DNA from 2 places in the Halopseudomonas sabulinigri genome. Region 2 is predicted to be linked to the other one. Evidence: riboswitches for the same ligand, from Rfam matches in the RefSeq annotation. Region 2 holds a riboswitch; the other holds the start of a gene.
What was found. A riboswitch is a leader RNA that binds a small molecule or an ion and turns the genes downstream of it on or off. The one in region 2 is predicted to bind cobalamin.

Region 1 (9,165 bases), 1.9 Mb from region 2:
CCCGGTGCTGATCGGCCGTCGGACCATCGAGCACATCGGCCTGATCGATGTGTCTGACACCTTCCTGCTCAAGCCCAGTTGTTCAGAGCAGGAGCACGAGGATGAGCGCGACAAGCAGGAGCGCATGAAGGATGACGAAAATCTGGTAGACGACAGCGAGATTGATCAGCCAGAGCAGACTGAAGAAGAGCTGGAAGCCGAAGAATAGCGTCGGCCAAGTAGCCCGGCGCGCAAGGCGCCGGGCTACATCAGTGCTACCACATCAGGTCATCAGGGACCTGGAAGGCAGCATAAGGATCATCTTCGGCTGGTGCTTCGGCCTTGGCTTGGGCGACGTAGACCGGCCAGTGTGGTGCGCGCTCGCGTACCTTTTCAGCGATTTCCAGCGGGATCAGCACGAAGTTGCCCGACAGCCGGGTGATACCCAGGCGACCGCGGCTAAGCAGATCGAACTGCTCCTTGGTGACGTGAATCTTCTTGATCTTGTTCTTGCTGACAAACTGGTAGGGCGTTTCGCCGCCACTGCGATCCAGCTTGCTGTTCTCGACCATCTGCTTGACCTGCGCCTCACGCTCCTTGCGCGCGGCCTCTTCCTGGCGTTGCTGATTGAGCTGGCGGTCACGCTCGGCCTTTTCCGTGCGCGCCTGGGCAATGGCTTTGCCGGTGTCCTGCGCGGGTTCGGTTTTGGCGGCCTTCTTCTTGGCGCGCTGTGCTTGCTTGAGTTTTTTCTCGTCAACCAGGCCGGCTTTGAGGAGTTGAGCTTGCAGAGAATTGACCATGATCTGTAACTGTCTTGTCGGCGGCGAGCAAAAAAATGCCCGCACGCAAATGAATCCGAGCCAGGGGGTGGCGTTTGCGCCGCTAGTCTACCGCTTTTCTTCGCGCGCTTCCTCTGCTGCGAGTTCCGCTTCGCGCGCTTTCACACGGGCAATGGTTTCCTTGCTGACCTTGTTGCTCCCGGCGTTGTCGCGCAGCATCAGCAGGCTGCCGACGATGCTGCCGAGCGCCAGTGCGATAAACAGCCATCCGTACCACGGCATGGGCTTGATCCTTTGTGTGGGGTTTGTCTTCATCATGGTCGCTCTGCGCCCGCAAGGCAAACGCTGATGCGCCAAAGTGTTATCTGTTAATCGGGAGCAATGATGAGGCGCAGCCGTTGCGCACTGTGGTGGCGAATGGGCGCAGCCGGCTATTGAAAGGCGCACGCGCGGGGCGCTCTGAGGCACGCTTCGCCACAGTTATCGCGTGGATAATAAATCTCACGCAAGTGCTTGACTCCCTTGATGGAATGTTTACAATGCGCGCCAGTTCAGACGCTCTGCAGCGACGTTTTTGCAGGGTTTTGAGCTGATGCGCAGCGGTAGTTCAGTTGGTTAGAATACCGGCCTGTCACGCCGGGGGTCGCGGGTTCGAGTCCCGTCCGCTGCGCCATATCAGATAAACCCCAGTTGCTCACGCAACTGGGGTTTTTTGTTGCCCGTCAGTTGGCTGTTTCCCGTCTGGTTTTACCTCCCTGCGCTACCTAGGTGAACTGATCCAGGTCGATGGCTTCGCCGTGCCAGGCATGCAACTGGCTGCGGATGTCCTCGAACATGGCGTCGTATTCGTGATGCGTCGTCAGCGACATGAACTCAGGCGACAACACCTGGTGGCGGCGCAGCAGGTGATCAATATCACTGGCAAAGTTGAACGCGCTGTCGCGCGTTAGCGTGAAACCTTCGTCAATCGCCTCGCCGTTGACTTCACCGGTGACATGGAAGCTGACTGCCTTGCCTTGCTGCTCCACCTGATAGCGAATGTCGATACTGAAACCGCTGTCGGTCGGCAGCAGACGCATGCGCGCGAGGTGCAGTTGGCCGGGTTCGAACATGTTGGTGTCTCCTGCGAAACGAGAGTCATTGTTGTCTTCACATTAGGTGGCATTGTTTCCACTGCAAAGGCCGGTGCGCAGGGTGGCCCGGCTGCCGGATGGCACAGGTATTGCTGCGTCTTTGCTGAACCGGCATCTCAGACCGGGGAGGGGGAGATATGTCGACAGCGCTTGATTTCATGCTGGCGGCCCGGCGCAGTGAAATGCAGGGGCTGCAGGCACTGGCGCTGACCTGTCAGCTGGTCAGCGAAATCAGCCGTCTGGTGCACGCGCTGCAGCGTGAACGCGGCTTTTCCAACATGTATCTGGGAGGCCAGGCGGAACGTTACCGGCAGCCGCTGGATGAGCTGTCTGCGACTGCCAGCGCTTGCGCTGAGCGAGTACGCAAGGCCTTCAACCGCATGGATATAGAGCACGGCTGCGGCGCCGACAAGGCGCGCCTGTTTACCCGCGTCGCCTTTGTATTGCACGGCCTGGACGCGCTACCGGCCGTGCGGCGGCGAGTGCGCGCGCAGCAAATCAGCGCGCAGGACGCGACTCGCAGCTTTACCCGCCTGATCGCCGGCTTGCTGGCTGTGGTATTTGAAGCGGCGGACACCGCAGTCGATCCGCGCGTAACACGCGCCCTGGTGGCGATGTTCAACTTCATGCAGGGCAAGGAACTGGCGGGGCAGGAGCGGGCTATTGGGGTTTCCGGTTTTATCGCCGGTTACTTCGACCAAACCCAGCGCGACAAGCTGGCTTATCTCGAAGATGCCCAGCGTCGCTGTTTTGATACCTTTATCGAGTTCGCCGACCCCGACAGCAAGCGTCATTGGCTGACCCTCTGCAGTGAAGAGCTGGTGGGTGAGATCGCACGGCTGCGGCAGGTGGCGGCCCGTACCAATGAGCGAAGCCAGGTGCAGGCGGCGATGGGCGAGTTGTGGTTTGAACTCACCTCGCAGCGTATCGACAGCATGAAGCAGGTCGAGGACGACCTGGCCGATAAACTGCAACTGATGTGTGAGCACAGTACCAGCCAGGCCAAGGCGGATCTGGATAGCCAGCGCCGCTTGCTGAAGCGGCTCAACAGCCTGGATGACGAGGCCAATACGCCGGCGGCGCGGCTGTACAACGTACAGGCTACGGAGCTTGATCCGTTGCCAGGTGAGCGTCTGGGCAATCACGTGCAGCGCTCGGTGCTGGAGGTGTTGCACGAGCAGACCGTGCGCCTGCAGCAGTTGCACGACGAGCTGGAAAACGCGCGCCGCAGCCTCAGCGAGCGCAAGACCATCGAGCGCGCCAAGGGCGTGCTGATGACACAACAGGGTTTGAGTGAGGAAGAGGCGTTTCGCGCGTTGCAGAGTGCCGCCATGGAACGAAGCCAGAAGCTGTGCGATGTCGCTCAAACCATTCTCAATTACGACGCACTGCTGAAAACGCCAGTTACCCGCCCCGGCCCGCGCTGAACTGCACGATTCTGGCGCAGCGTGGCCGGTTTTGCCCGTTATGCGGGCGGCGTTAAAGCTCGGTTGACGCTCTGCGGCAAACTCTCTACTCTTCACGCCTGCTTCAGGTTCCCTCTATTCAGAGAGGGTGAAACTGGGAAGCCGGTGCGTCTGCCAATGCAGACAATTCCGGCGCTGCCCCCGCAACGGTAAGCGATGTTCGCCTCACGGCGATGCCCCTGAGAAAACCACTGTGCTGTGCATGGGAAGGTTCAGGTCGCAGGATCAACAGATCCAATCGCAAGCCCGGAGACCGGCCTGATGCGAATCACAACAGTGCGGTGGGCGCTGTAGGTGTACGGCCCGCCGATGCTTGCTGGCTGCCGTTCTCCTGCCTCCGCCACTGTGTATCTCAGTCAGTGTCGTGCGGGTGGGTACGACGGAGCAATCACGCAGCATGAAAACTTTTTTTCGCGCCCCGGTGGCGCTTGGCCTCGTTGGCCTGTCTTCCCTTTCTTTAGCACATACCCTGAGCCTTGATGATCAGGTGGTGACCGCCACCCGAACGGCGCAGAGCGGCGCGCAAAGCATTGCTGCCACCAGCGTGTTTGATCGTAACGATATCGAGCGACTGCAGGTCACCAGTGTCGACCAGTTGCTGCGCCGTGTGCCGGGTGTCAACCTGGTCAACACCGGTGGCCCCGGCAAGAACACCACGATCAGCATTCGCGGCGCCAGTACCAATCAGGTGCTGGTGTTGATCGATGGCGTGCGCATAGGGTCAGCTACCACCGGCGACGCCGCGCTGCAAAACCTGCCGGTAGAGCAGATTGAGCGGATTGAGGTGGTGCGTGGGCCGCGCTCCAGCCTGTATGGTTCAGAGGCGATTGGCGGGGTGATTCAAATTTTCACCCGCCGGGGCGGTGATGGCGGGGCGCAGCCGTACTTCTCGACCACTGTTGGCAGCGCGCAGCACCTTTCCGGCACTGCCGGAGTGTCGGGCGGCGACGACAAGGCCTGGTACAACCTGGGTGCCAGCAGCCTGAAAGATGAAGGCATTGATGCGCGCCCTTCGCGCGAAGTGGACCATGACGGTTACCGCGAGCTATCGGCCAATCTCAGCGGCGGCTACCGCTTTGCCAACGGACTGACGCTGGATGGCAATATCCTGCAGGTCGACTCGCACAACGATTACGACTCCGGCTTCAAGGCCAACGCTGACAACGTCACCAAGGTGTACGGCGCACGTGCCCGCTTCTCGCCGCTGAGCGCCTGGGATGTGACCCTGCAGGCTGGTCGCAGTGAAGACAAGACCGACACCTTCAACGGCAACACCTTCAACACCCGCATCGATACCCGGCGCGATAGCTTCGGCTGGCAAAACGACCTGCGCCTAGCAGAAGGGCAACTGCTGACCCTGGGCTACGACTGGCTGGACGACGAGGTCAACGGCACCGGCACCTTCGCCGAAGACGGCCGCGACAACCACGGCGTTTACGCGCAATACCTGGCGCAGTTCGGCCGTCACGAAGTGCAGCTCAGCCTGCGCCATGACGACAACGAGCAGTTTGGTGCGCACAACACCGGCAGTTTGGGTTATGGCCTGCAACTCACCGATGCATTGCGTGCGGTGGCCAGTTACGGCACAGCGTTCAAGGCACCGACCTTCAATCAACTGTATTACCCCGGCTTTGGTAATGCAGACCTGGAACCGGAAAGCTCCAAGAGCCTGGAGGCCGGGCTACAAGGCTGGCACGACTGGGGCAACTGGTCGGCCACCGCGTTTCGCAATGAGATCGACGATCTGATCGCCTATTTCAACAGCGGCGCTGGGCTACAGGCGCAGAACATCGACAAGGCCACCATCAACGGGTTGGAGCTGGAAGCCGCTACCCAGCTGTTGGGGTGGAGCTGGCAGGGCAACCTGACCCTGCAGGACCCGAAAAACGCGTCCAATCGCGCCGGCCAGGGCGACCTGCTGCCGCGCCGCGCCGAGCAGGTTTTCAATCTGGATGTGGATCGCCGCTTTGGTCGCATCGGCGTTGGCGCCAGCCTGCACGCCGAAGGTCGGCGCTGGGATAACGCCGCAAACAGTACGGACCTGCCCGGGTATAACACCCTTGATCTGCGTGCTACCTACTGGCTGAGTCACGCCTGGCGGGTACAGGCGCAGATCACCAATCTGTTCGATACCGATTACGAAACCGCCGCCACCTACCAGCAACCGGGTCGCGCGGGGTACCTGACCCTGCGCTACCAGGCCATGTAGGCCAGGCTGCAGGACCCAGCCGTCTCTACCGGGACGGTAGCCAAAGGCGTTTGCGCTGACCAGGGCGCAAACGCTTTGCTGTTTTCAACGAGGAGAACGACCGTGCTTAACCTGTCCAGATCTACCCAGCTGTACATCGGCGTTGCGCTGGTGGCATTGATGGCCATGACCCGTGGTAGCCACTTTCCGCTGCAAAACCTGCCCAGCGCCTCCTGGGCGGTGTTCTTTCTGGCGGGCGTGCTGTTGCGACCTAAATGGGTATTCCCGCTGCTGTTTGCTGAAGCGACGCTGATTGACGTCGCCAGCGTCGGCTGGATCAACGCCGGCCACCATTGCATGAGCGTTGCCTACTGGATGCTGATTCCAGCCTACGGCGCACTCTGGTTTGGTGGCCGTCTGTACGCCGGTTGGCACCGCGAAACGGCCGGCTCGCTGGCGATTCTGGTACCTGTGATGGCGCTGAGTGCGCTGGTCTGCCAGCTGTTCTCCAGCGGCGGTTTCTACTTTTTGTCAGGCCGTTATGACGCCCCGACCTTGATGGGCATGGTTGAGCGTATCGCGCATTACTACCCTCAGTACCTGAGCACTTTGGCGCTGTATGTGGGCATCGCCGTGGTGCTCTACATAGGCGCACGCAGCGCGCAGACCTTGCTCGGCAAACAGAGCCATCAGGCATGAGTGAGCAGGACCCGGAACGCGATGAGCGCCATCGCCAGCGCATGCTGCGCAAGAAGACGGTGGTGGACGAAAAAATCGCCGTCGCACAGCAGGAACGTGGTGTGCTGTTGGTGCTGACCGGTAACGGCAAGGGCAAGAGCAGTTCGGGTTTCGGCATGGCCGCGCGGGCGCTGGGGCATGGCTTGCGCATTGGTATCGTGCAGTTCATCAAGGGCGCAAAAAGCACCGGTGAGGAAAGCTTCTTTCGCCGCTTTCCCGATGAGGTGCGTTATCACGTGATGGGTGCCGGCTTCACTTGGGAAACCCAGGATCGTCAGGATGATATGGCCAAGGCGCAAGCGGCCTGGGCGGTGGCGGTAGAGCTGATGCGCGACCCAGATGTGGCTCTGGTGCTGCTGGATGAGCTGAACATAGCGCTCAAATACGGCTATTTGCAGCTTGAACAGGTCATCGCGGATATTCAGGCCCGGCCCCCCGCGCAGCATGTGGTGATCACCGGTCGTGGCGCACCCACGGCGCTGCTTGAGGTCGCCGATACGGTGACTGAGATGGGCATGGTCAAGCATGCATTCAAAGCCGGTATCAAGGCGCAGAAGGGGATCGAGTTTTGACTAGCAGACACTGCCCGGCGGTATTGATTGCCGCCCCGGCCTCAGGGCAGGGCAAAACCACGGTTACTGCCGCGTTGGCGCGCATGCATCGGCTCGCGGGTCGCAAGGTGCGGGTGTTCAAATGTGGGCCGGACTTTCTTGATCCGATGATCCTGGAGGTCGCCAGCGGCGCGCCGGTACATCAGCTGGATCTGTGGATGGTGGGGCTGGAGCAGTCCCAGCGGCTGTTGTGGGAAGCCGCAGGTGAGGCCGACCTGATTCTGATTGAAGGCGTTATGGGGCTGTTTGACGGTACGCCCTCGGCGGCGGATCTCGCGCGCCAGTTTGGTGTGCCGGTGCTGGGGGTTATCGACGGTTCCGGCATGGCGCAGACCTTCGCCGCCATGGCGTACGGACTGGCGAATTTTCAGGCTGATCTGCCCTTTGCCGGCGTGCTGGGCAACAAGCTGGGTAGCGCGCGGCATGGCGAGATTCTGCGCGACAGCCTGCCGGCCGACATCCGCTGGTTTGGCGCCTTGCCACGCTCGGCCGATATCGCCTTGCCCAGCCGCCACTTGGGGCTGGTTCAGGCAGGCGAGTTGGCTGATCTGGAGGTTCGGCTTGATGCCGCCGCCAGCGCACTGGCTGCCAGCGTGAGCGATGCGCTGCCGGCGCCGGTGAGCTTTGCCGCGCCGGCAGCGCAGCACCTTGAGCCGCTGCTCGCCGGCGTCAGCATTGGCGTGGCACGCGACGCGGCGTTTGCTTTTGTCTATCAGGCCAATCTACAGCTGTTGCAGGCGCTGGGCGCCGATCTGCTTTACTTTTCGCCGCTGCAGGATGCCCATCTACCCGATGTGGATAGCCTTTATCTGCCCGGCGGTTATCCCGAATTGCACGCCGCGCAACTGGCGGGCAACAAGGCGATGCAGGCGGAGATAGCCGAGCACCACCTGATGGGTAAGCCGATCGTCGCCGAGTGCGGTGGCATGCTCTACCTGCTCGACAGTCTGACCGACCTGCAGGGCGAGCGCTTCGAGATGTGCGGGTTACTGAGTGGTGATGCGGCCATGCAGCAGCGCCTCAGCGCCCTTGCTTTGCAGGCAGTTGAGTTGCCAGAGGGCAGATTGCATGGCCACACCTTCCATCATTCGCAGCTGACCTGCGAACTGCAGCCACTGGTGCGCGGCGAGTGCCCCAACTATCGGCGCACCGCCGAGGCGGTTTACCGGCAGGAGCGTATGACAGCGTCTTACATCCACTTTTACCTGCCCAGTAACCCCTCGGCAGCGGCGGCACTGTTCCGGCCATGAACCTGCCGCATGCCTACTCCGCTGCCGAGCGGGACGCGCTGTACCGCGCCATTCGCGAGCGCCGGGACATGCGGCACTTTATCGGCGGCGAGGTGGCAGACGAGTTACTACAGCGCCTGCTGCAGGCCGCGCACCAGGCGCCCAGTGTTGGCTTGATGCAGCCCTGGCGCTTTATCCGCATCCGCAGCGGCGTCTTACGCGAGCAAATTCATCAGTTGGTGGAGCAGGAGCGTCAGGCCACGGCAGAGGCTCTGGGTGAGCGTCGTGATGAGTTCATGCGCTTGAAAGTGCAGGGCGTGCGCGACTGCGCCGAACTGCTGGTGGCCGCCTTGCCCGAGGGCCGCGAGGCTCATGTGTTTGGCCGCCGCACGCTGCCGGAGATGGATCTGGCCTCGTTGGCCTGTGCGATCCAGAATCTCTGGCTCGCAGCCAGGGCAGAGGGGCTGGGGATGGGCTGGGTGTCGCTGTTCGAGCCGCAGGCGCTGGCCAGCCTGTTGCAGTTGCCGCCCGGCGCCAAACCCATCGCGGTATTGTGCCTGGGGCCAGTAGCCGAGTTTTACCCAGAGCCCATGCTGGTACAGGAGCAGTGGGCGCGGCCGCGTAGTCTGGATGAGCTGCTGTTTGTTGATCAATGGGGGGCACACGAGTGAGCGCAGATGACATCGGTAGCGGACCGCAGCGCATCGTCTGCCTGTCGACCGAAACTTGTGAGGTGCTGTATTGCCTGGGTGAGCAGCAGCGTATCGTCGGCATCTCCGGTTTTACCGTGCGGCCGCCGCAGGCGCGCAAGGAAAAGCCGAAAATCGCCGCCTTCACCAGCGCCAAAATAGACGAGATCATCGCGCTAGAGCCGGATCTGGTGCTGGGTTATTGCGATCTGCAGGCCGGTTTGCTGGCTGATCTGGCGCGCGCCGGGTTAGAGGTGCATCTGTTCAATCAGCGCAGCATTGCCGGCATCTTGCGCATGATCTCAACGCTGGGCGCCCTGGTCGGTGCGGCTGAGCGCGCCGCTGAACTGGTG
Region 2 (9,165 bases):
GAAACCAGCGTACTCCATTCCAGCACTGTAGTGCCGGCACTTAACTCCAGGCCGTGAATGCGAGCGCTGCTGATGTTCTGCGCGACAAAGAAAGGGTCCAGCAGGATCAGGTCTTCGATGTCGGTACGATAGGCGGCTGCCTGCAACTGGGTATCGTCCCACTGGCCACGCCATTGCAGTTCGTAGCTTTTGGATTTCTCGGGCTGCAAGTCTGGATTGGCGCCGAAGGCGGTGTACAGGTCGTTGAAGGTGGGTGCGCGGAAACCTTCGCCATAGGACGCAATCACTTGCTGATTAGTGTCGAGCGGCACCGTTAGCGCGGCATTGAAGGTGTTTTCGTGGCCGAACTGCTCGTTGTCGTCATGGCGCCAGCCGAAGTCGGTGCTGAACCGCTCGGCATCGTAGCGATGCTGCACAAACGCGGCCTGATTGTAACGTTCGGTCTGGTTGAATGCCGAGGTGCTGTTCAGGCGGTCTTCATACCAATCCAGCCCGGCCTGCAGGGTGTTGCGCTCGCCCAATTGCAGGTTGTTCAGCCAGCTGGCGGAGTCGCGGTAGGTATTGTAGGCGAAGGCAAAAAAGTCGTAGTTGCTGTCGCGCTTGTCTTCGGCATGGCCGGCCTCGACACGGGTACGCCACACATCGTTGACCTGCCATTGCAGGTGGGTTGCCACGGTGCTGAGGCGGAAATCGTCTTCCGGGTTGCCGAACAGGTCGTACTCGGTATTACCGCTTTGCTCCAGTACGCGGATGCCGACTTCCAGATCGTCGGTGAAGTTGTGCGCGAAACTGGCGTTGTAGGCGCGGTTGCGATAACCGTCTCGGTCCTGATCACCGTCGGCGTTGTGGCGAGTGCGGTCGATGCCGGCGGTTTCATTCAGGCTGGCGCCGAGGTTGAAACGGGTCTGACCGTTTCCGCCCGACAAGCCCAACTCACGGGTGTAGGTCTGGTTGCTACCGACGCCAAGCTTGATGCGAGGGTTCAGGCCATCACTGCCCTGGCGGGTGAAAATCTGAATGACACCGCCAATGGCGTCTGAGCCATAGAGCGCCGAGCGCGGGCCGCGGACAACTTCGATACGCTCGATCTGATCAACGTTGATGAATTCAAGACTGGCTTGGCCTGCAGAGGCGCTGCCGATCCGCTGGCCGTCAATCATCACCAGACTTTGGGTGGCGCTGGTACCGCGCAGCGACAGGCTGGTCAGACTACCGATGCCACCGGTTGTGGTGATCGACATGCCGGGAACGCGGCGCAGCAGGTCGGCGACGCTGGCAGGTTGCAGGCGATCAATGTCGTCACGGGTAAACACGGTGGTGGCGGCTGAGCTGTCGCTGGCGGACTCTGCCTGCCGCGAGGCGGTCACTATGGTATCGGGCAGGTCCACGGCCTCGTTGGCCTGGGCGATGGCGCTGGCCAGCAGCGCGGGCAGCAGAAAGAGTGACTTGTTCATTCAGAATCCCCAAAAGTACGGCTTTTGAGGAGGGCGGGGAGTCAGGAGGGGTCCGGGCAGCGGACGACCACGCCGACCGGTGACGCCCTCCGCGACACCTCAGCAGTAAAGTCGTGGCGCAGGGGCGCAGCAACTTAGCGCAGTGGGCCGGTCTCCGGGCTTAGAATCTGACTGCGGTCGCCTTCCCGTGCGGTGCACAGTGGCTTGCTTGACAGCAGCTGCAGGTGGACCTGCGATTCCTTACCGTTGCGGGGGCAGCGTCGGACTTGAACCGACTTCCCGTTTCACCCGATCCGCGTGGCGGATCAGGCACCCAGTGCGAGTACCAAGAATTGGAGCGGGACTCTAGGGCTTTCAGTCGGTGGGGTCAAGCCCTTGATCAGGCTCGGGGAGGGTGCTCAGGCGCTGGCGAATGGCGGCTTCGATGCCAGCGGCTTCCAGTCCACATTCGGCCAGCATCTGTGCGGGTTTGGCGTGCTCGACAAAAACATCGGGCAGCCCCAGGTTGAGCACCGGGGTAGCTATCCCCTCGGCCAGCAGCCATTCATTGACGGCACTGCCGGCGCCGCCCATGACAGTGTTCTCTTCCAGGGTAACCAGCAGCTTGTGAGTAGCGCTCAACTCGGCGATCAGGGCGGTATCCAGCGGCTTCACGAAACGCATGTTGGCCACACTGGCATTCAACGCTTCGGCTGCCTTGAGCGCCTGCTGATGCAGAGTGCCGAAGCAGAGAATGGCCACCTCCTGGCCCGCACGGGTGACCACGCCCTTGCCGATCGGCAGGGTGTCGAGCGCCGGGTCAATGGGGGTGCCCGGCCCGGTACCGCGCGGGTAGCGCACGGCCGCTGGCCCGTTGTGCAGAAAGCCGGTGCTGAGCATCTGCCGGGTTTCGTTCTCATCGGCTGGTGCCATGATTACCATGTTCGGCAGGCAGCGCAGGAACGACAGGTCGAAACTACCGGCGTGGGTCGGGCCGTCCTCACCCACCAGCCCCGCGCGGTCGATAGCAAAGAGCACATCTAGGTTCTGTACGGCTACATCGTGTACAACCTGATCGTAGGCGCGTTGCAGAAAGGTCGAGTAAATCGCCACCACCGGCTTGGCGCCTTCGCAGGCCATGCCGGCGGCCAGCGTCACGGCGTGTTGCTCGGCAATGGCAACATCAAAGTAGCGGTTGGGATACTGCTCGGCGAAGGCGATCAGGTCGGAACCTTCCTTCATCGCCGGGGTGATGCCGATCAAGCGCGCGTCCTGCGCGGCCATGTCGCACAACCACTGACCGAAGATATTCGAGAATTTTGGCTTGCTGGCGCCGGTGGCCGCGGCGGGCTTGGGTTCCAGCTTGGTAATCGCGTGGTAGCCAATCGGGTCGGCCTCGGCGGGCGAGAAGCCTTTGCCTTTTTGCGTGACTACGTGGAGAAATTGCGGGCCCTTGAGTTCACGCATGTTCTTCAGGGTTTTTACCAGGGCGGGCAGGTCGTGGCCGTTGATCGGGCCGATGTAATTCCAGCCCAGCTCTTCAAACAGGGTGCCCGGCACCAGCATGCCCTTGGCGTGCTCTTCGGTCTTGCGTGCCAGTTCCCAGGCCTGCGGCAGTTTCGACAGCACCTTCTTGCTGCCCTCACGCATGTGCGAGTAGGTGCGGCTGGAAAGAATCTTGGCCAGATAATTGGACAGCCCGCCGACGTTGCGCGAGATCGACATGTCATTGTCGTTCAGTACTACCAGCATGTTGGCCTGGGCGTCGCTGGCGTGGTTCAGCGCCTCAAAGGCCATGCCGGCAGTCAAGGCGCCGTCGCCGATGACTGCGACCGTGCGGCGATCCAGTCCCTGCAGGTTGGCCGCAATCGCCATGCCCAGCGCGGCGCTGATCGAGGTGCTGGAGTGACCAACGCCAAAGGTGTCGTAAGGGCTTTCTACGCGGCGAGGGAAGGCGGCCAGGCCATCTTTCTGGCGCAGGCTGGCCATCTGTTCGCGGCGACCGGTAAGAATCTTGTGCGGGTAAGCCTGGTGGCCTACATCCCAGACCAGGCGGTCCTCCGGGGTGGCGTAAACATAGTGCAGCGCGATGGTCAGCTCGATAACCCCCAGGCCCGCGCCAAAGTGCCCGCCGGTCTGGCCTACGCTCCAGAGCAGAAACAGCCGCAACTCATCGGCCAGTTCAGGCAGACGGCTTTCGTCCAGCTCGCGCAGTTGCGCGGTGTCGTCAAGACTGTCCAGCAGGGGGGTGCTGGGGCGTTGGTGCGGTATTTCGTGGAAAGTGCTGGGCATCAAACAAGGCTCTGAATGCCATTGGCAATGGCAGGAAAACAAGTGCGCAGTTTAACCGATGCACCCCGATAGCCCAACAGTTAGCAGGGTTGTTTAAAAACGGCGTTGCACTATGTAGTCGGCGAGTTGCTGCAGGTGGACGGCCGCGGCGCCCAGTGGCTGCAGTGCGGCGACGGCTTGATCGCGCAGCTGGTCGGCCAGTCGGTGCGCACCTTCAAGCCCCAGCAGAGCCGGGTAGGTGGGTTTGTCGCGCGCGATATCGGCGCCCTGACGCTTGCCCAGAACACTGGTCTCGCTTTCGATGTCGAGTATGTCGTCCTGCACCTGAAAGGCCAGGCCAATGCAGTCGGCATACACGGCCAGGGTTTGCAGTTGATCGGCACTGGCGCGTTCGCTGGCCAGGGCACCCAGCTGAATGCTGGCGCTGATCAGCGCGCCGGTCTTGTGCCGATGCATCAGCTCCAGCGTGGCCAGATCAATCTTCTCGCCGACGGCGCCCAGGTCGATGGCTTGGCCACCCACCATGCCCTGGGGGCCGGCAGCACGGGCCAAGGTCTGTACCATCTGCAGGCGAGTCGCCGGCTGCCAGTCACCCAGCGTGCTCAGCCAGTCGAAGGCCAGCGCCTGCAGGGCGTCGCCGGCAAGAATGGCGGTGGCTTCGTCGAAGGCGCGGTGGCAGGTGGGCTGGCCACGGCGCAGGTCGTCGTCGTCCATGGCCGGCAGATCGTCGTGAATCAGCGAGTAGGCATGCACCAGTTCAACCGCGCCGGCGGCGGGGTTGGCTGCAGCGGGGTCGCCGCCGAGGGCTTCGCAGCTGGCGTAGCACAGCAGTGGACGTACACGCTTGCCACCGTTGACGACGCTGTAGCGCATGGCGGCATACAGGCGCTCAAGGCGAAGTTGCGGGGTATCCAGTTGGCTCAGCAAAAAGCCGTTGATACGCGTCTGGCAGGCCTCAAGGTAGGCAGCAAACTCGCTCATTCAGCGGCGCCGTCGAAGGGTTCGGTGCTCAGCTCGCCGTTTTTCTCGACCAACTGCTGCACTTTCTGCTCGGCCTGCCTGAGCGCCTGCTGGCAGTCGCGGGTGAGTACGACACCTTGTTCGAAGGCGCTAAGAGACTCTTCAAGGCTGAGCTCGCCGCTTTCCAGTCGCTCGACCAACTGTTGCAGCTCGCCCAATGACTGTTCAAAGTCCACGGTGGTTTTTTTGCGGGCCATGCGCTACCTCGTCTGCGGCGTGGATAAAACGGCTGAACATTACCCAAGGGTGGGGGTGTGGTCAATCGGCAGCGTTGCGCTCTGAGCTAGAAGCCGCAGGCTAGAAGTCGCCCCAGCGTTGTTGCGCCATGCTCAAGGCGACTACCGGGGCGGTTTCGGTACGCAGTACGCGCGGGCCAAAGCGGGCGGCCACGAAGCCGCTGGTTTCAGCCAGGTGAATCTCGTCGGCGCTCAGGCCACCTTCGGGGCCAATCAGCAGGGCCAGCGAACCGGGCTTGGGCAACTGGTCCAGATCCTGGTCGGTACGGTGGTGCAGTACCAGTTTGAGGTCAGACGTCAGTGCCGGCAGCCAGTCGTGCAGACTGGTCGGCGGGTTGATGGCGGGCACCACACTGCGGCCGCACTGCTCGCAGGCGCTCACTGCCACCTGTTGCCAGTGTGCCTGGCGCTTGTCGGCGCGCTCACCCTGCAGCTTGACCTCGCAGCGTTCGGTAAACAGCGGGGTGATCTGGTTGACGCCCAGCTCCACCGCCTTTTGGATCGCCCAGTCCATGCGCTCGCCGCGCGACATCGCTTGACCCAAGTGAGTCTGCAGGGGCGATTCGGGCAGGCCGGCAATCGCCGCCTGCAGTTTGATCAGCACCTCGCGCTTGCCCGCCGCCATGACTTCGCCCGGCCATTCCTGACCGCTGCCGTTGAATATCTGCACTTTGGCGCCCGGCCCCAGGCGCAGCACGCGGCCGATGTAATGCGCAACGTCACCGGTCAGTGTCTGCTCACCTTCATTGAGCGGTGTGTCGAGGTAGAAGCGGGAAACGCGCATTGGCTCAGTCCCGCGTTGCCAGTTGAATACCTTCCCAGGCAACGCTGGCAAGATGGTCGATCTGGTCCGGGGTGATCACGTAGGGCGGCATGAAATACACCACGCTGCCGAGCGGGCGCAACATGGCCTCGTTCTTCAGTGCGTGCTGATAGACACGGATGCCACGCCGTTCCTGCCAGGGATAGGCTTCCTTGGTGGCCTTGTTCTTGACCATCTCGATGGCCAGTACCATGCCGGTCTGGCGCACTTCGGCAACATGCGGATGATCCACAAAATGCGCAGTGGCCTTGGCCATGTGCGCCGACAGCGCCTTGTTGGCCTCGATTACGTTGTCGCGCTCCAGCAGATCGAGGGTTGCCAGCGCCGCGGCGCAGGCCAGCGGGTTGCCGGTGTAGCTGTGCGAATGTAGGAAGGCGCGCATGCTTTCGTAGTCGTCGTAGAACGCCTGGTAGATCTTGTCGTTGGTCATACACACCGCCATCGGCAGGTAGCCAGCGGTCAGCGCCTTGGACAGGCAGAGAAAGTCCGGCGCGATCTCGGCCTGCTCACAGGCGAACAGGCTGCCGGTGCGGCCGAAGCCGACGGCAATTTCATCGTGAATCAGGTGCACGCCGTAGCGGTCGCAAGCCTCACGCAGCAGCTTGAGGTAGACCGGGTGATACATGCGCATGCCACCGGCGCACTGAATCAGCGGCTCAACAATAACGGCGGCGACCTCGGTGTGGTTCTGCTCCAGCGCGCGCTCCATGTGGGCAAACATCTTGCGGCTGTGCGCTTCCCAGCTTTCGCCCTCTTCGCGGTCGTAGCAGTCGGGTGAGGGTACGGTGATCACGTCCATCAGCAGCGGCTGATAGGTTTCCTTGTACAGCGCCACGTCGCCGACGGCGAGGGCGGCCAGGGTCTCGCCGTGGTAACTGTTGGACAGGGTGATGAAGCGCTTTTTCTCGGGCTTGCCGATGTTGAGCCAGTAATGGAAGCTCATTTTTAGCGCCACTTCGATGCAGGATGAGCCGTTGTCGGCATAAAAGCAGCGGGTTAGCGGCGCCGGTGTCATTTTCACCAGGCGTTCGGACAACTCGATCACCGGCGGATGGCTGAAGCCGGCCAGAATTACGTGCTCCAGGGTGTCGAGCTGATCCTTGATGCGCTGGTTTATATAGGGGTTGGCGTGGCCGAAGATGTTGACCCACCAGGAGCTGACGGCATCCATATAACGGTTGCCTTCAAAATCATGCAGCCAGATACCCTCGCCGCGCTGCACCGGAATCACCGGCATGTGCTCATGGTCTTTCATCTGGGTGCAGGGGTGCCACAACACCGAAATGTCACGTTGCATCCAATCGTTATTCAAGCCCATGTTCACCTCATTATTATCAGAAACCGTGGTCGCTGAATTGTACATGAGGCGGGCGGCGACTGCCGAGGACGCAAGCGCAGAGGCTGGCACCGGGCACCTTGTCCCGGTCTGCAGAAAAGAACGTGAGGTTAGCGGGTGCCGTAGACCACCATGGTTTTGCCTTTGACTTCGATCAGGCCCTGTTCTTCCAGGCTCTTGAGCACCCGGCCGACCATTTCACGTGAACAGCCAACGATGCGGCCGATCTCCTGGCGGGTGATCTTGATCTGCATGCCATCAGGGTGGGTCATGGCATCGGGTTGCTTGCAAAGATCGAGCAAGGTGCCGGCAACACGACCGGTGACGTCCAGAAAGGCCAGGTCGCCGACCTTGCGTGTGGTCGCATGCAGGCGCTCGGCCATCTGCTTGCCCACAGCGTACAACAGCTCGGGGTCGCGCTGGTTCAGTTCGCGGAATTTGGCGTAGGTGATTTCGGCAACTTCGCATTCGGTTTTGGCGCGCACCCAGGCAGTACGGTCGTGGGTCGCGGGGGTCATGTCGAACAGGCCCATCTCGCCAAAAAAATCGCCCTGATTGAGGTAGGCGATGATCATTTCGCGGCCCTGATCATCTTCGATCAGAATGGTGACCGAGCCTTTGATTATGTAGAACAGACTGTCGGATTGGTCACCGGCGTGAATGACTGTGCTGCGCGCGGCAAAGCGGCGGCGGTGACAATGAGCAAGGAATGCATCTAGATTTTTTATTTTAGGTGTCAGGGTGATCGAAACCATTAAATGTGTCCTGGCCGTAGTCGCGCAAACCGAAGATGCGGGGCATCCGTGTCAGCCTCAAGCTTGAGACCAAACGGGATTATGTCCAGTTTTTGCGGCTATGGCCAGTGCGGCAGTATGCCACCTGCCGGCTGTGGTATTCTGCGCCTCCTCTGAGACAAACGAGTGGCGGGGCCAATAGATGAAAGCGCATATCAAGTGGGTAGACGGCGTCATGTTTCTGGGCGAGTCCGGCAGTGGCCACACGGTGGTGATGGACGGTCCCGAGGAGTCTGGTGGCCGCAATATGGGTATTCGCCCGATGGAAACCGTATTGGTTGGCCTCGGTGGCTGCGCCAGCTACGACGTAGTCAGTATTCTGAAGAAAGCGCGGCAGGATATTCGCGATGTGCATACCTTGCTGGATGCCGAGCGTGCTGATAGCGAGCCCAAGGTCTTTACCAAGATCCACCTGCGTTTTGTGGTTACCGGCAAAAACCTGAAGGAAGCCCACGTCAAACGCGCGGTAGAGCTGTCGGCCGAAAAATACTGCTCGGCATCGATTCTGATGGGGCGGGCCGGCGTTGAGGTAACCCACGACTACGAAATAGTCGAGATCGACTGAAAGCGCTGGCGCACACGGCGGTAGTTGGCACGTTCAGTTTGATGAGTGGCGACGCAGGCCCTTCTGTTATGCGCCGCAGGTAATACCATGACGCAGGTAGGCCGCTGTGTGGCAGCGGCCATCACCCAAGGACAGGAACAAGAATATGCGCGTGGTATTTCTTATCGGTAAGTTAGTGACTCTGGCGTTCTGGCTGGTGGTTATCCTCAGCCTGCTTGGTCTGGTGCAGGTGCCCGACCCGCAGCGCCTCAACTGGCTGGCGCTGGCGATATTGCTGATTCACCTGCTGGAGTGGGCGCTGGTCGGCAAGCAACTGAAGAAGATCGGCGAACCACTCACGCAGTTCGCGCTGGTCATGTTGTTTGGCGTTTTCCATGTCAAGGCGCCAGATACCCGCCGTGCAGTAAATCAGGCTTTGTAAGCTGCCTTGGTCATGACCTTGGATAACAGGGTCATGGCCTGCTTGACCGGCGCCGGAAATACCGCGCCCCCTGCCTCCAATGCCTGATTGCCGTGCTCGATTTCATCTTCGCGCATCTGCTCCAGAATCGCCCGTGACTTGATGTCCTCCTCCGGCAGCTGCAGCAGGTGGTCATCAAGGTGACGTTCCACCAGTTGCTCGGTGGCAGCGACAAAGCCCAGGCTGATGCGATCGCTGATGAGGCC

Region 1: it holds a riboswitch for cobalamin, as region 2 does, so the genes downstream of both, btuB (TonB-dependent vitamin B12 receptor) here and BLU26_RS14155 (TonB-dependent receptor domain-containing protein) in region 2, are expected to answer to the same signal.

The regions. Positions count from the first base shown of each region.
Region 1 covers NZ_LT629763.1:964,411-973,575, reverse strand. The annotation lists gene rloA3 (retropepsin-like aspartic peptidase RloA3) at 1-208, shown strand, start outside; gene BLU26_RS04275 (DUF2058 domain-containing protein) at 255-779, opposite strand; gene BLU26_RS04270 (DUF2897 family protein) at 867-1,040, opposite strand; tRNA gene BLU26_RS04265 (tRNA-Asp) at 1,355-1,431, shown strand; gene BLU26_RS04260 (DUF5064 family protein) at 1,523-1,870, opposite strand; gene BLU26_RS04255 (nitrate regulatory protein) at 2,029-3,318, shown strand; cobalamin riboswitch at 3,407-3,633, shown strand; gene btuB (TonB-dependent vitamin B12 receptor) at 3,755-5,566, shown strand; gene BLU26_RS04245 (hypothetical protein) at 5,669-6,244, shown strand; gene cobO (cob(I)yrinic acid a,c-diamide adenosyltransferase) at 6,241-6,855, shown strand; gene BLU26_RS04235 (cobyrinate a,c-diamide synthase) at 6,852-8,144, shown strand; gene bluB (5,6-dimethylbenzimidazole synthase) at 8,141-8,794, shown strand; gene BLU26_RS04225 (cobalamin-binding protein) at 8,806-9,165, shown strand, end outside.
Region 2 covers NZ_LT629763.1:3,102,984-3,112,148, forward strand. The annotation lists gene BLU26_RS14155 (TonB-dependent receptor domain-containing protein) at 1-1,454, opposite strand, end outside; cobalamin riboswitch at 1,583-1,786, opposite strand; gene dxs (1-deoxy-D-xylulose-5-phosphate synthase) at 1,809-3,725, opposite strand; gene BLU26_RS14165 (polyprenyl synthetase family protein) at 3,819-4,706, opposite strand; gene BLU26_RS14170 (exodeoxyribonuclease VII small subunit) at 4,703-4,942, opposite strand; gene BLU26_RS14175 (16S rRNA (uracil(1498)-N(3))-methyltransferase) at 5,043-5,765, opposite strand; gene BLU26_RS14180 (adenosylmethionine--8-amino-7-oxononanoate transaminase) at 5,770-7,122, opposite strand; gene crp (cAMP-activated global transcriptional regulator CRP) at 7,251-7,895, opposite strand; gene BLU26_RS14190 (OsmC family protein) at 8,077-8,499, shown strand; gene BLU26_RS14195 (DUF1145 domain-containing protein) at 8,645-8,920, shown strand; gene coq7 (2-polyprenyl-3-methyl-6-methoxy-1,4-benzoquinone monooxygenase) at 8,908-9,165, opposite strand, start outside.